Regions from separate parts of the Microbacterium aurum genome, predicted to be linked through region 2. Evidence: predicted binding sites of a transcription regulator. Region 2 holds the regulator's gene; the other holds the start of a gene.
The links. Region 2 encodes HrcA, which represses chaperone genes, less so after heat shock. Its sites were predicted from a motif close to TTNGCACTCGNNNNNNNCGAGTGCNAA; they were not measured.
Positions count from the first base shown of each region.

Region 1: the regulator HrcA is predicted to act here: its motif matches at 2,235-2,261, upstream of JOD60_RS05835 (Hsp20/alpha crystallin family protein).

Region 1 covers NZ_JAFBCQ010000001.1:1,161,854-1,169,599, forward strand. The annotation lists gene JOD60_RS05825 (L-serine ammonia-lyase, iron-sulfur-dependent, subunit alpha) at 1-939, shown strand, start outside; gene JOD60_RS05830 (putative endonuclease domain-containing protein) at 1,060-2,052, opposite strand; gene JOD60_RS05835 (Hsp20/alpha crystallin family protein) at 2,322-2,777, shown strand; gene JOD60_RS05840 (GHKL domain-containing protein) at 2,933-3,118, shown strand; gene JOD60_RS05845 (DUF2804 domain-containing protein) at 3,199-4,260, shown strand; gene JOD60_RS05850 (MarR family winged helix-turn-helix transcriptional regulator) at 4,279-4,734, opposite strand; gene JOD60_RS05855 (DUF2207 domain-containing protein) at 4,821-6,665, shown strand; gene JOD60_RS05860 (hypothetical protein) at 6,764-7,084, opposite strand; gene JOD60_RS05865 (HNH endonuclease signature motif containing protein) at 7,089-7,746, opposite strand, start outside.
Region 2 covers NZ_JAFBCQ010000001.1:2,336,927-2,344,672, forward strand. The annotation lists gene JOD60_RS11540 (IS110 family RNA-guided transposase) at 1-500, opposite strand, end outside; gene lepA (translation elongation factor 4) at 835-2,694, shown strand; gene JOD60_RS11550 (hypothetical protein) at 2,708-2,857, opposite strand; gene JOD60_RS11555 (DUF1990 domain-containing protein) at 2,935-3,585, shown strand; gene hemW (radical SAM family heme chaperone HemW) at 3,585-4,802, shown strand; partial or broken gene JOD60_RS11565 (carboxylesterase family protein) at 4,968-5,123, opposite strand; gene hrcA (heat-inducible transcriptional repressor HrcA) at 5,209-6,246, shown strand; gene dnaJ (molecular chaperone DnaJ) at 6,301-7,410, shown strand; gene JOD60_RS11580 (16S rRNA (uracil(1498)-N(3))-methyltransferase) at 7,412-7,746, shown strand, end outside.

The DNA of each region.
Region 1 (7,746 bases), 1.2 Mb from region 2:
CACGGCCTCACGATCGCGGAGGTCGCGCGGTGCAACGAGGAGGCGCTGCGCCCGGAGGTCGAGGTCGCCGCCGGCCTCGATGCCATCTGGGATGCGATGGCCGCCTGCGTCGACGCGGGCCTGCACGCCGACGGCGTGCTCCCCGGGATGCTGAAGGTGAAGCGGCGGGCCGGCGCGATCCGCGCGCAGCTCGACGCGGCCTCGGCCGGCGGCGGACGGGAGCTGCCGGGGGAGTGGCTGGGCGCGTTCGCGCTCGCCGTCAACGAGGAGAACGCCGCGGGTGGTCGCGTCGTGACCGCCCCGACCAACGGCGCCGCCGGCATCCTGCCCGCCGTCGCGATGTACTGGTGGCGCTTCCTGGCCGACTCGGGCCTCGGCGCCGAGAACGCCGTCACTCCGTACGGCGAGCTGGTGGGCTCGGCGCTGCTCGGGCTGCACGGGGCCGACCCCGTCGCGGCGGATGCCGGGGTCGCGGCATCCGTCGCCGAGGCGAATCGTCGCCGCGGCATCCGCCGGTTCCTGCTGACGGCGACGGCGCTCGGGTCGCTGTTCAAGGCGAACGCATCGATCTCGGGGGCCGAAGGCGGCTGCCAGGCCGAGGTCGGGTCGGCCTGCGCGATGGCGGCGGGCGGACTCACGGCCGTCATGGGCGGCACCAACCGGCAGATCGAGAACGCCGCCGAGATCGCGATGGAGCACCACCTGGGCCTCACGTGCGACCCCGTCGGCGGGCTGGTGCAGATCCCCTGCATCGAGCGCAACGCCATCGCCGCCTCGACCGCCGTGACCGCCGCGCGGCTCGCCCTGCGGGGCGACGGCAGCCACTACGTGCCGCTCGACGCCGTCGTCGAGACGATGCGCCAGACCGGGATCGACATGTCCACGAAGTACAAGGAGACCAGCGAGGGCGGTCTCGCGGTCAACGTCGTGGAGTGCTGACGCTGCATCCCTTCTCTTGGGCGCGCGGGTGCGATGTGTGGGCGCATCTGGTCGCTATCGCGCCCTGTAGGGGCAATCTGCGCCAACAGCTTGCGCGAGGGGCCCTGTTCAGGGGCTTCTTCAGCTCTCCCAGCCATGGCGGCGCAGCGCGGCGGCGACGAGGGTCGCCGCCGTCCCGCCCCGTACGCGGCCGCCCGTGACGCGGATCACCTCCCAGTTCTCAGCTGCGAAGGCGGCGAGACGCTCGATGTCGCGGTTCCACTGCCGTCTGCTTGTCCGGTGGTGGTCGCCCTCGATCTCGACGAGGACTCGGTAGCGCCGATGTACGCCGTCGGCGATGCCGAGCAAGTGGCCCTTGGCATCGCGGATCTCGACGTCGAGTTCCATCTCGGGCAGCCCCGCCGCGGCGGCGTCAAGCCGGTACTCCGTCTCGAGCCGTGAGAAGCTGCCGACCCGCACGTCGGCGAGTGCCGCCTGCAGAATGCGGCGATGCCGACGTTGCGGCTCGGATGCTGCGGCGCGCAGCCTTTCGGGTGTCGTGAGCTGGTCTCGTGGTCGCGGCCTCCCGCCGGGGCCGCGCGGGATCCGCACGAAGTAGTCACCGAGGATGACGAGCCAGCGCCCATCGAGCTCGCCGCCGAGCAGGGCCCAGGTCGATGCGGGACTTGCGACCCGCAGCCCGTCCCGCACGCGCGTCGTGACCAGGTGCGGCCGCACCTGGCGGGCGCGGACACCCCGGCCGCGCGGCGCTCGATGTGGGTATACCGTGCCGACCTCGAGGTCGGCTTCGGGGTCGAAGTCGTCGGGGAGCGGTGCTCCCCACAGTGCGGCGGCCGTGAGCCCGATGAAGAATGCATGCGCTCCCATGACCTCCGCATAGGCACGAGCGCGGTGCTGCAGCCGCGCGCGCTTCTCCTCGTCGGGAGTGCGCGGCAGCTCGATACCCTCCCCGGAATCCTTCGCGGCGTCGGGATGCGCAAGACGCGCACCGTGGAACGGGCGCTCGAGGTCTCGAGTGCGCAGCCGACCGGGCGAGACGCCCGCGGCGAGCGCTCGGGCGCGCCCGAATGCGTCACCGAGGTGAGGGGGCAGCGGTCGAGGGTGTCGCGGCATCCGCCCAGGATCGCGGGTGGATGCCTTCGCTTGGGGCTCTCTGCCCCGGATCCGTGGAGAAGTCGCCAGGCCTGCCTTCTGGGGAGGAGGAGTTGTCGGCCGTGTGATGTGTGGGCGCATCTGGTCGCTGACCGCGGCGATGACGACGATCTGCGCCATCACGTTCGCCGCCCCGCGAACGGTTGGCACTCTCACCATGAGAGTGCTAATCTGAACCTACTTGAGTCAACTGGGCTCAACTTCAGACCAGACAGACAAAGGAGAGAACAATGGCCACGTACGACCCGTTCCGTGACCTCGACCGCCTCGCGTCGAGCCTCTTCGAGACGCGCCGCGGCCCGCGCCGCATGCCGATGGACCTCTACCGCGACGGCGACCACTACGTCCTGAGCGCCGACCTGCCGGGCATCGACCCGGGCTCGGTCGACATCGACGTGGACGGCCAGCTGCTCACAATCCGCGCCGAGCGCACCCTCAGCGAGGGCGAGGGCGTCAAGTGGATCACGCGCGAGCGTGAGACCGCGAGCTTCCTGCGCCAGCTGAACCTCGGCCAGGGCATCGACACCGACGGCATCGCCGCGACCTACAGCAACGGCGTCCTGACCGTCACGATCCCCGTGAGCGAGAAGGCCAAGCCCCGCAAGGTGCAGGTGGTGGCGGATGCCGCGGCCCCGACCATACAGGCCCACGAGAGCACCCAGGAGCCGCAGCCCGTCGAGCAGTGAGCCGCCGGCGCAGCCGAGAGCTACCCCGGCGAGAGCCACCGGAGAACCGCCCCGAGTCCACCCGGACTCGGGGCGGTTCTCGTGTGTGCGGGACCCGTCCACGCCTCGCCCGCGACAGAACATGCGCCGGAATCGACCGATCGTGCATCCGGCCGATGCCGCTCGCGGGCCCGGTGGAACGCTCGAAGAGCACCACCTGCCGCACCTGCGCGCACCGGCGCCACGGGTACGGGCTGCGCAACATCGAGACGGCGGCGCTGGCGTACAACGGCACCGTGACGGTGAGCGCGGACGACCGGTGGTTCTCGCTGCGGGTGCTCTTCCCGCAGCAGGATGCGTAGGCCTCCCCGCCATCCGCATAGCTGACGGATAGAATCGGCGCACCAGCACTCCCCGTCACGGACCGTCAGCAAGGATGCCGATGACCGACCCCTCCGCCGCGCCCAGTCCGCGGCCGGCGGGCACGCAGCCCGCCGCACTGCACGAGACCGAGCTGACCGCTCCGGTCTCGCTCACCCTGCCCAGCGGTCGGCTCAACCCGGCATCCATCGGCTTCGCGCGCTCGCCGCTGGTCGACACGTCGGGCATCGGGGGACGGCACGGCTGGGGGCGCAACAAGCGCTGGGAGTACTGGAACGTCATGACGCCCGCGCACATCGTGGCGCTGACGGTGTCGTCGCTGGATTATGCCGCAGTGCACGAGGTGTGGATCTTCGACCGGGCGACCGCGCAGACGTGGGGGCGCACCGCGACGGTGATCCCGGTGCGCGACGTGGCGCTTCCCGGCACCCTGGCCGGCGGCATCGCGATAGCCCGCGCGAAGGACCTCGCCGTGACCGTCACCCCCGCCGACGGCGGGCAGGTGTGGCGCCTGCACGCGGAGATCCCCGGGGCGGCGTTCGACATCACCGTGGCCCGTCCCGCCGACCACGACTGCCTCGCGGTGGTCGTGCCGTGGTCGCCGCGGCTGTTCCAGTACACCGTGAAGGACGTCGCGCTGCCGGCATCCGGCACTCTCACGCTGGACGGTATCCGCCACGAGGTCCCCGCCGGATCGTGGGCGGTGCTGGACCACGGGCGCGGACGCTGGCCGTACGACATCGCGTGGAACTGGGGCGCCGGATCGGGCGTGCTCGCCGACGGCCGGACGATCGGGATCCAGGTCGGCGGGCGCTGGACCGACGGCACCGGCGCCACCGAGAACGGGGTCGTCGTCGCCGGAGTGCTGCACAAGATCTCGGAGCCCGTGCAATGGACGTACGACCTCGGCGATCCGCTGCGCCCCTGGCAGGTCGCCGGTGGGGGTCTCGACGCCACCTTCACGCCGTTCTACGACAAGCGTTCGGCGATGAACCTGGGCGTCGTCGCGTCGCGCACCGACCAGTGCTTCGGCGCGTGGGCGGGCACGTTCCGGACGGATGCCGGGGTCATCGCGTTCAACGGCATCGAGGGTTTCGCCGAGGACGTCCACAACCGGTGGTGACGCGCACCGGCGGGCGCCTTACGGGGTTGTCGCGCCGCCGGGGGCGTCCGCGCCGCGGAGCTTGCTCGTCAGGGCCTGCAGCTGTGCGAGCTCCGCGTCGGTGAGCACCGACATGCGTTCTGCGATCGAGCGACCGTGGGTCGTGGCGACCCGGCGGAAGGCGGCGAGCCCGGTGTCGGTCGCGCGGACGATCGCGCCTCGGCCGTCCTGCGGGTCGGGCCACTTGCTGATGAGACCCCGTGCGACCATTCGGTCGACGAGCCGCGAGACGCTCGGCTGGCTGATGAGCATGTTGGCGGTCACGTCGCGCAGGCGCGCGGCGTGGTCGTCGCCCCGCGTCACCGTCAACAGGACGTCGTACTCGGCCTGCGTCAGATCGTCCTCGCAGAAGTCGCCGCTGATCTCGTGGAGCACCTCGTGCTGCGCGCGGAACAGGCTCTCCCACGCGGCGATGGCGAGGCGGCGGTCGGTCATGGATGCCACTGTAGCCCCGCTGTCGTCCCCATCCGGACCGGCGCGACGGGCGGCACCCGGCCGGGCGCACACCTAGGGTGAAGCGCATGAGGCGGGAGCGAATCGGGGCGGCGATCGTATTCGGGCTGATGCTGGTGCTCCTCGCGGGCGCGCCGGCCGCGGCATCCGTCGTCACCGTGGCGGCCGCAGGCTCGGTCGTCGTGCCGGCCGCGGCATCCGTCGTCTCGGCCGACGTCGACGACTTCACGTTCGAATCGATGACGGCCGACTACACGCTCACCCGTGCCGATGACGGCACGAGCCGGCTCGAGGTCGTCGAGCGGATCGTCGCGGTGTTCCCGGAGACCGATCAGAACCGCGGCATCCGCCGGGCGATCCCCGACACCTACAAGGGTCAGCCGCTGCGGCCCGAGCTCGTGTCGGTGACCGACGGCGAGGGCGCGCCGCGGCCCGCGGAGGTCGAGGACGTCGACGGCGAGTTCTCGGTGGTCTCCCGCGCCGACGACTACCTGCACGGGCCGCAGACCTTCGTCATCACCTACACGCTCGAGAACGTGATGTGGAACTTCCCCGACACCGGCCTGGAGTTCTCTTGGGATGTCAACGGTGTCGACTGGGCGCAGCCGTTCGGAACGGTGACGGCGCGCCTGCACCTCGCTCCCGCTCTCGCCGCGCAGCTGACCGGGCGGATGGCGTGCTACCAGGGCGCGCAGGACGCCACCGACCCGTGCGCGTCGATCACCCAGACCCAGGATGCCGACGGCACCGCCGTCATCACCGCGCTCGCGACCGGCCTCCAGCCGTACCAGACCCTCACGATGGCGGTGGGGTTCGCGCCGGACACGTTCACGCTGTTCGACACCGGATACTTCGCCTCGCCGTTCGGATGGGTGCAGGCGCTCGCCGGACTGGGAGCGGTGGGGGCCGGCGTCGTCGCGGTTCGGGCGCGGCGGCGGCAGCTGGCCGACGAGCCGGGACGGCCGACGATCATCGCGGAGTACGAGCCGCCACGGGCGATCGACGCGCTGGAGAGCGCGGTGCTGCTCGGCCACACGACGAAGGCGATCCCGGCGGAGGTGCTGGAGCAGGCGGTCGCTGGCTCGATCCGGATCATCGAGGGCGAGAAGGGAATGTGGGGCAAGGCGAAGCTCACGGCGGAGCTCGTGGACGCCTCCCGGGCAGACGGTGACGGGCGGATGCTGCTCGACGGACTCTTCCCGAAGGGCGTGCCGGGGGAGCAGTACACCTTCGGCACGCAGGACACCCGGCTGTCGAAGGTGGCGCAAGGGATTCTCGCGGCGGCGGCGACCGAGCTGCAGACGCGCGGGCTGCGGCGTCCCGTGCGGGCAGCGGTGCGGGTGTGGCCGATCACGATCGCCGTCGTGGCAGCGGCGGCAGCGGTGGCGCTCGGTTTCGTCGCGATCGGCGCGGGCACGAACGCCGTGGTGCCGCTCATCGTGATGGGGCTGTCGGTCGTGGTGGCGATCGCCGTGATCGGGATGTGTTCGCGAAAGCCGTTGACCGCGCGGGGTGCGGAGACGCGCGATCATCTGCTCGGGCTGAAGGAGTTCATCGCGTGGGCCGAAGCCGACCGCATCCGCATGCTGCAGTCGCCGTCGGGAGCGGAGCGGGTGCCGGTGGACGTCGACGACCCGCGGCAGAAGCTCGCGCTGTACGAGAAGCTGCTGCCGTACGCGGTGGTCTTCGGGCAGGAGAAGGAGTGGTCGCGGCAGCTCGCGGTGCTCTACACCGCGGTCGGCGCGACCGGCCCGTACTGGTATTACGGCACGGGCGCGTTCGACGCGTCGTCGTTCTCGTCGGGGATCGGGTCACTGTCGGCGGCGGCGTCATCGTCATCGTCGACGGGCGGGTCTTCGGGCGGCGGGTCGGCCGGTGGCGGCGGTGGCGGTGGTGGGGGCGGCGGGGTCTGAGGCCCCCTGGGTCGTTGAGCGAGGAGTGCCCCGGGTCAGCGACCACCCCGGTCGTTGAGCGAGGAGCGCAGCGACGAGACGAAACGCCCCGAGCCCGCTCAGAGGTACTGACCCCCGGAGCCCTCCAGAATGCCCCGCAGCGTCTCGCGCGACACCTCGTCGCGCTCGCCGTCGACCCACTCGTGCAGCGTCAGCGGGAGCCCCAGCTCGTCGAGGTAGGCGATCGTCTTCTCGAGCCGGGGGACGACGTCGATGTGGTCGTTGCCGAACAGCGCCGCCGTGTAGACGGGTTCGTGGGCCAGGATGCTGCGGCGCAGCTCGCCCGAGGAACGCCCGGTGATGCGGTACAGCGCCTGCAGCACCACGCTTGGCAGGTCGGGGGCGTCGTTCAGGGTGACGGAGAGCGCGTTGTCGTGCATGCGTTCATTGTCTCCCGCGGCGTCGATCAGAACGGTGCCGGTGCGAAAGTGAGGGTGCGCGCAGGGCGATCGTCGTAGACCCGGCCGAGGGGCTGGTCCATTCGAGGATGCCGTCGGGACGCTGTCGGACGCGCCACGCGGAGTGGTGTTTGAGCAGGTGATGTCGTCGGCAGAAGTGGCCGAGGTTCCATACCGTGGTGGGTCCGTCGTGCGCGCGGGCGATCGTGTGGTCGACGTCGCACCGGTCGGTGGGTTGCCGGCATCCGGGGAAACGGCAGTGTTCGTCGCGTGCTTTCAGCATCCGCCGCTGGGCTTCGCTGGGTCGGTAGCGGTCGACGAGCTGCAGGGCGCTGGTATCGGGGTCGGTGAACAGTCGATCCCAGCCGGGCGCGTCGGCGGCAAGGCACCGCGCGGTCGCGGCGCCGATCGGGCCGTAGCCGGAGAGGTGCGCGGGCTCGTCGTCGTCGCCGATCAGGGAGCGTACCGGGATGGTGACCTGGATGCGAGCGCGGACGGGAGAGGTGCTCTCGGGGGCGGCGGCAGGCTGACCGGTGAGCAGGAGGTCGCACGCGACATCGGCGCGGACCTGGTCGAGGGTCCGTCGGTCGGGCGTCGGCTCGGCCTCGAGCCCGTCGAGCTGGTCGCCGGTGTCGGGGTGCCGT
Region 2 (7,746 bases):
GCGAGGTCGTCGTCGAACCCGCAGAGCATGCTCAGCTCCGCGACCTTCTCGTCGGCTACCTGGATCGACCGGAGCGTGTGCGGCATGGTGCGGGCCGTTTCGGCGATGATCGCCGCGTCTCTCGCGTCGGTCTTCGCCTCACCGGGATGCAGATCCGCGATGCACCGCATCGCCAACCCCGGCAGGTAACCAACGAGAGCACCTGCGGCTTGCGCGACCGCGACCGGGAGTGCACCGATCGTCGCGGGTTGATCTACGACCAGCAGCACCACGCCATGCGAGGCGAGCTGGTCGATCACCGCCCGCAATTGGCGCTCGTCGTTCGGGAGTGCTCGGTCGAATAGTCGCTTGGCTTCCCGGTCGAGCGCGACCGCGTGATGCTCGCCCTTGCCGACGTCGAGCCCAACGAACACGTCGACCTCGTCGTATCTGTCGATGCTGGTGACCACTTCGTCCTCCGCTTCACTCGTGACGGCGTCCGCGGCGGCGCGTCTCGGCATCCACGTTACGAACGGCCTCGAGCATGCTCGGGTCCAGCCCCTATCAGCGATCACACACCGCCAACCAGGCCCGGTGACAACACCCCCCAGATCATCAAGGGACAGGGGGCAGCAATCATGCCGGGCCCGGCAGGCCGTCACCGCCCAGCATGGCCGCCGAGCGGGTCACGAAGAAAGTAACGGGGTGCGCAGAAAGGAGCCGCCGCATTGAGCATTCTTGGCACCGGCACCGTTCGACAAGAGGCAGATCGGTTAACTCTTTCTCATCGACCGGTTCTCTGGCGTGTCCCGGTCGGCTCGGCTATGGTCCGGTCCCCGGTAGACTTCCCGGGACATGTCCCCGCGCGCCCTGAAGCCTCTCGAGCCGTCTGCGACCCCTCCAGAGCTGATCCGCAACTTCTGCATCATCGCCCACATCGACCACGGCAAATCGACCCTCGCCGACCGCATGCTGCAGATCACCGGCGTGGTCGCCGACCGCGACATGCGCGCGCAGTACCTGGACCGTATGGACATCGAGCGCGAGCGCGGCATCACGATCAAGAGCCAGGCCGTGCGGATGCCGTGGGCGGTCTCGACCGGCTCCGCACCCGACCAGGTGTACGCGCTCAACATGATCGACACGCCCGGCCACGTCGACTTTACCTACGAGGTTTCGCGCTCACTCGCCGCGTGCGAGGGGGCGATCCTCCTCGTCGACGCCGCGCAGGGCATCGAGGCGCAGACGCTCGCGAACCTGTACCTGGCGCTCGAGAACGACCTGCAGATCATCCCGGTGCTCAACAAGATCGACCTGCCCGCCGCCGACCCGGAGAAGTACGCGGCGGAACTCGCGAACCTCATCGGCGGCTCGCCCGAGGACGTGCTGCGGGTGTCGGGCAAGACGGGCATGGGCGTGGAGGAACTCCTCGACCGCATCGTCGCACAGATCCCCGCCCCGACCGGCGACGCGAGCGCACCCGCCCGCGCGATGATCTTCGACTCGGTCTACGACTCCTACCGCGGTGTCGTGACCTATGTCCGCATGGTCGACGGCAAGCTCGAGCCGCGCGAGCGCATCCAGATGATGTCGACGAAGGCGCAGCACGACCTCCTCGAGATCGGGGTCTCCAGTCCGGAGCCGGTCCCCACCCGAGGCCTCGGCGTGGGGGAGGTGGGCTACCTCATCACGGGCGTGAAGGACGTGCGCCAGTCCAAGGTCGGCGACACGATCACGAACCATCGCAAGCCGGCATCCGACCCGCTTCCCGGCTACACCGACCCCAAGCCCATGGTCTTCAGCGGCATCTACCCGATCGACGGCAGCGACTACGCCGACCTCCGCGAGGCCCTCGACAAGCTGAAGCTCTCCGATGCCTCGCTGCAGTACGAGCCGGAGACCTCGGTCGCCCTGGGCTTCGGCTTCCGCTGCGGGTTCCTGGGGCTGCTGCACCTCGAGATCATCACGGAGCGCCTCTCCCGCGAGTTCGGCCTCGACCTCATCACCACGGCCCCGAGCGTGACGTACGAGGTCACCACCGACACCGGCGAGTCGGTCACCGTCACCAACCCCAGCGAATACCCCGACGGACGGGTGGCGGAGGTCGCCGAGCCGGTCGTCAAGGTCGGCATCCTCCTGCCGAAGGACTACGTCGGCACCGTGATGGAGCTGTGCCAGCAGCGCCGCGGGACGCTCCTGGGCATGGACTACCTCAGCGAGGACCGCGTCGAGCTGCGCTACAACATGCCCCTCGGCGAGATCGTCTTCGACTTCTTCGATCAGCTGAAGTCCAAGACGCAGGGATACGCGAGCCTGGACTACGAGCCCGCCGGGTCGCAGACGGCCGATCTCGTGAAGGTCGACATCCTCCTGCAGGGCGAGAAGGTCGACGCCTTCAGCTCGATCGTCCACCGCGAGAAGGCGTACGCCTACGGCACGATGATGACCGAGCGGCTGCGCAAGCTCATCCCGCGCCAGCAGTTCGAGGTGCCCATTCAGGCCGCCATCGGCGCGCGCATCATCGCGCGCGAGAACATCCGCGCGATCCGCAAGGACGTGCTCGCCAAGTGCTACGGCGGTGACATCACCCGCAAGCGCAAGCTCCTCGAGAAGCAGAAAGAGGGCAAGAAGCGCATGAAGATGGTGGGTCGCGTCGAGGTCCCGCAGGAGGCGTTCATCGCCGCCCTGTCCGGCGACGTCGAGACCAAGAAGTAGCGACCGCCGCGGGTCACTCGAGCAGGTGCCGCAGATACCGGCGCGGCGAATCCAGGTAGGTGCGCCAGTGGTGGACGAGTTCGAGGTCTTCCCACCGCGTCTCGCCCCGTGACTCATCTCGTGGAACACGGGTTCCGGCCCGCTCGACGGGTTGTCCTCGCATCCTCGGATTCTCACATGAGCTGCCGACAGCATCCCGATCGCCGCCCGCGACCGGAGCGGCTGGGTAGGCTGGTGGCCATGCGCCGCGCGAACTTCCAAGAGGGCACGGTCGACTATGCCGCCGTGGGCGCCACGCAGGCGCACGACCTCATGGGCTACCCGCCCGAGCGGAGCATCCCGGCCGAGTCGTCGTGGCGCATCGGCAGCGGCCAGGCCCGGTTCGACAGCTCCGCCGAAGCGCTGCTGTCGTGGGCTCCGCTGCGGGGCGCGGGACTGCACATCAGCGATGTGCGCCCGGCATCCGGCCCCATGTACTCCGGCGTCGGATTCGACGCCGACGGCAACCCCCTCGTGGCGAGCCGCCTCGAGGCCGATCAGCGCTTCGACGCCGACGGGACCCCATTCGTCGCCTCGGGGACGACGATCCGGGTGCGCGGGCGCATCAAGGGGATGAGCGCCGACGGCGAGCTGCGGGTCATCTACGCCATCGAGGAGCCGCGGCGGGTCGGCTTCGGGCTCGGCACGGTCGGCGACTCCGTCGTCAGCGGCGAGGAGTCCTTCGTCGTGACGTGGGACGACAGCGACGAGGTGCGGTTCACGGTACGCGCGTTCGACCGCCCCGTGTCGCCGCTGTACCGCCTGCTGCCGCCGCTCGTGAAGCGCCGCCGCCGCGAACTGTTCCAGGGGTACCTGCGCGCCCTGTCGCCGCTGTACGCGACGCCGTCCTGATGGGCTCCGCCCTCCCGCTCGGCGACCCCGCGCCGCTCGACGGCGCTCTGCCGGACGATCTCGTCATCGACCCCCAGCGCGACTTCGGGGTGTATCTTCACGTCCCGTTCTGCCGCGTCCGGTGCGGGTACTGCGACTTCAACACCTACACCGCCGGCGAACTGCGCGGCGCCCGTCAGGACGCCTACGCCGACGAGGTGATCCGCGAGATCGCCCTGTCGCGCCGTGTGCTGGCCGACCGGGGGCCGCTGCGCCCGGCATCCACCGTCTTCTTCGGCGGCGGGACGCCGACGCTTCTCCCGGCGGGGGACCTCGGCAGGATGCTGGCGGGCGTGCGCGACGCGTTCGGTCTCGCTCCGGATGCTGAGGTCACCGTCGAGGCGAATCCCGACACCGTCACGGCGCCGATGGCGGCCGAACTCGCCGCGGCCGGCGTGACCCGGATGTCGATCGGCATGCAGTCGGCGGTGCCGCACGTCCTCGCCGCGCTCGACCGCACCCACGACCCCGCGGGAGTGGCGACCGCCGTCGCCGCGGCACGGAGCGCGGGGCTCGACGTCAGCGTCGACCTCATCTACGGCGCACCGGGGGAGTCGCTCGAGGACTGGCGCGCATCGGTCGAGACGGCTGTCGCGCTCGCCCCCGACCACGTCTCGGCGTACGCGCTGATCGTGGAGGAGGGCACGAAGCTCGCCCGACAGATCCGCCGCGGAGAGGTGCCCGAACCCGACGACGATCTGCAGGCCGACATGTACGAACTCGTCGATGAGACGCTCGCCGCGGCGGGATTCGACTGGTACGAGGTGTCGAACTGGGCGCGGACGCCGGCCCAGCGCTCCCGCCACAACCTGGCGTACTGGCGCGGCACCGACTGGTGGGGGTACGGTCCCGGAGCCCACAGCCACGTCGGCGGGCTGCGGTGGTGGAACGTGAAGCATCCCGCCGCGTACGCCCAGCGCCTGGCCGCGGCGCAGTCGCCCGCTGCCGGCCGGGAGCGACCGGATGCCGCCGCCCGACGCCTGGAGGATGTGCTGCTGCGCTCCCGCATCGCGGACGGGCTCGCCGTCTCGGAGCTCAGCGGCGAGGGGCGTCACGCCGTGGCATCCCTCATCGCCGACGGCCTCATCGACGGGGCCGCGGCCGTCCGCGGCCGCGTCGTGCTCACCCGGCGCGGACGCCTGCTGGCCGACGCCGTCGTCCGCGCCCTCACCGCCTGAGCACCACCGCGGTCCTCGCCTCGCGACCTCGCCGAGCGACCTCGCCGACCGGGCCCGTTCTCGCCGAGCGTGCCCCCTGCGCCCGCCCCAGAGCGGGCGCACTCGGCGAGAACGGGCGCACTCGGCATCCGGGGAAACGCGGGGGATCGCGGCGGTGTCGGGCCAGCACAGCAGTGCCGCCACAAGCGCGCCACCCGCCGACTCGCCGACGATCGTGATCCGCGCGGGGTCGCCCCCGAAGGCGGCGACCTCGCGCTGCACCCAGCGGAGGCCTGCAGCGGCGTCGGCGAGTCCCAGGTTGCGCGGAGCGCCCTCGAGCACCGAGAACCCCTCCGCGCCGACTCACCGTAGGGGCGGCGCGATAAGATTGGCACTCAGCAACCGTGAGTGCCAACAAGGAGGGCTGATGGTCTCGGAACGCGGACTTCAGGTCCTCCGCGCGATCGTGCAGGACTACGTCGACACGCATGAGCCGGTGGGCAGCAAGGCGATCGTCGAGCGTCATCAGTTCGGCGTGTCGGCGGCGACCATCCGCAACGACATGGCGCTGCTGGAGGACGAGGAGCTCATCGCGGCCCCCCACACGTCGTCGGGGCGCGTCCCGACCGACAAGGGGTACCGCGTCTTCGTCGACCATCTCGCGGAGCTCCGGCCCCTGTCCACGGCGCAGCGCTCGGCGATCTCGTCGTTCCTCGCCGACCCTGTGGACCTGGACGACCTCCTCGTGCGCACCGTCCGCGCGCTGACCCGGCTCACCGGTCAGGTCGCCATCGTGCAGTACCCCTCGTTCGCGCGCGCCAGCGTCTCGCACGTGGAGTTCGTGCACCTCGGCGGCACGCGCGTCGTGGTCATCGTCGTCACCGACACGGGCCGGGTCTCGCAGCGCGTCGCGTTCCTGCAGGCCGAGCTCACCGAGCAGGATGCCGCGGCCATCAAGCACGCCGTGGCGCGCCTGGTCACGGGCAAGCCCGTGGCGGAGGCCGCCTCGGCGATCGCGCAGCTGGCGGCATCCGAACCCTCCGGCGGACCCGTCGACGAGGCCGTGCGCACGGTCGCGCGGATCGTCGGGGAGGAGCTCGACGAGTTCCGTCAGGACCGCCTCGTGATGGCCGGCAGCGCCACCCTCGCGCGACGCGAGGGAGACTTCCGCGGCAGCATCTACCCCCTGCTGGAGGCCATCGAGGAGCAGGTGACGCTGCTCCGGCTCATGGGGGAGATGGTCGCCGACGATCAAGGCCTGGCGGCGAGCATCGGTCGCGAGAACGAGCCGTTCGGGCTGGCGGAGGCATCCGTCGTCACCGGCGACTACGACGCGACCGGATCCCGTGCCCGGGTGGGCGTGCTCGGTCCGACGCGCATGGACTACCCCACCAACCTCGCGGCGGTCCGCGCCGTCGCGCACTACCTGAGCAGGCTGCTCGACGAGGACGACCAGTCCCGCTGAGCGGCAGCCGACAGAACGAACCCCACCGCGCCCGGAAGGGCAGGAAAGGCGATTGTGGCCGACCACTACGAAGTCCTGGGCGTCTCGCGCGATGCGAGCCCCGAGGAGATCAAGAAGGCGTACCGGCGTCTCGCGCGCGAGCTCCACCCGGACGTCAACCCCGGCGAGGACGCATCCGAGCGCTTCAAGCTCGTGACGCACGCCTACGACGTCCTGAGCGACCCCGAGCAGCGCCAGCGCTACGACATGGGCGGCGACGGCTCGCCATTCGGCGGCGCCGGGGGCGGCTTCGGCGGGTTCGGCGACATCTTCGAGACGTTCTTCGGCGGCGGCGGTGGTCGCGCCGGACGCCCCCGGTCGCGCCGGGAGCGCGGCCAGGACGCGCTCGTGCGCGTCACCCTGGACCTCGGCGACGTCGTGTTCGGCACGCACCGCGACATCGAGGTCGACACCGCCGTGCTGTGCGAGACCTGCCAGGGCTCGTGCTGCCAGCCGGGCACCGGCGAGGCGACATGCGACATCTGCCACGGCTCGGGCCAGGTGCAGCGCACGGTGCGCAGTCTGCTCGGCAACGTCGTGACCTCGCAGCCCTGCACGGCGTGCCAGGGCTACGGCACCACGATCCCGTACCCGTGCGCCGGCTGCCAGGGCCAGGGACGCGTCCGCGCCCGCCGCACGGTCTCGGTCGACATCCCCGGCGGTGTGGAGACCGGTCTGCGGCTGCAGCTGCCCGGCTCCGGTGAGGTCGGCCCCGCGGGCGGCCCCCACGGCGACCTGTACCTCGAGGTGACGGTCGCCTCGCACGAGACCTTCAGCCGGGACGGCGACGACCTGCTCGCGACGCTCGACGTGTCGATGCCCGACGCCATCCTCGGCGCGCACACCACGATCACCTCCCTCGACGGCGACGTCGAGCTGGAGGTGCGCCCCGGGGTGCAGTCGGGCGACGTGCTCACGATCAAGGGACGCGGCATCACGCCGCTGCGCGGTGGCACCCGCGGCGACCTGCGGGTCGCGGTGCAGGTCGTCACGCCGACGCGTCTGGATGCCAAGGAGCGGGCGCTGATCGAGGACTTCGCGAAGAAGTCGAAGTCGCCGCCGCCCCGGCTCGCCCAGTTCCATCAGGGCATGTTCTCGAAGCTGCGCGACCGCTTCCGGGGCTGACATGGCGCTGCACTTCCTCGTCGACGACGTTCCCCTCGATGCGCCGGTGGGCGCGGAGATCGTCATCACCGGCGCCGAAGCGCACCACGCGGCCGCCGTCCGGCGGGTGCGGGTCGGCGAGGAGGTCACCGTCGGCGACGGCCGCGGACTGTGGCTGGAAGCGGTCGTGACCGACGTCGCGCCCAAGCGCGTGGTCGCCGCCGTGACGGCGCGGACCAGCCATCCCGCCGCCGCACCCCGGCTCGTCCTCGTGCAGGCCCTCGCCAAGGGCGACCGCGATGAACTCGCGATCCAGGCGGCGACCGAGCTCGGCGTCGACGAGATCGTGCCGTGGCA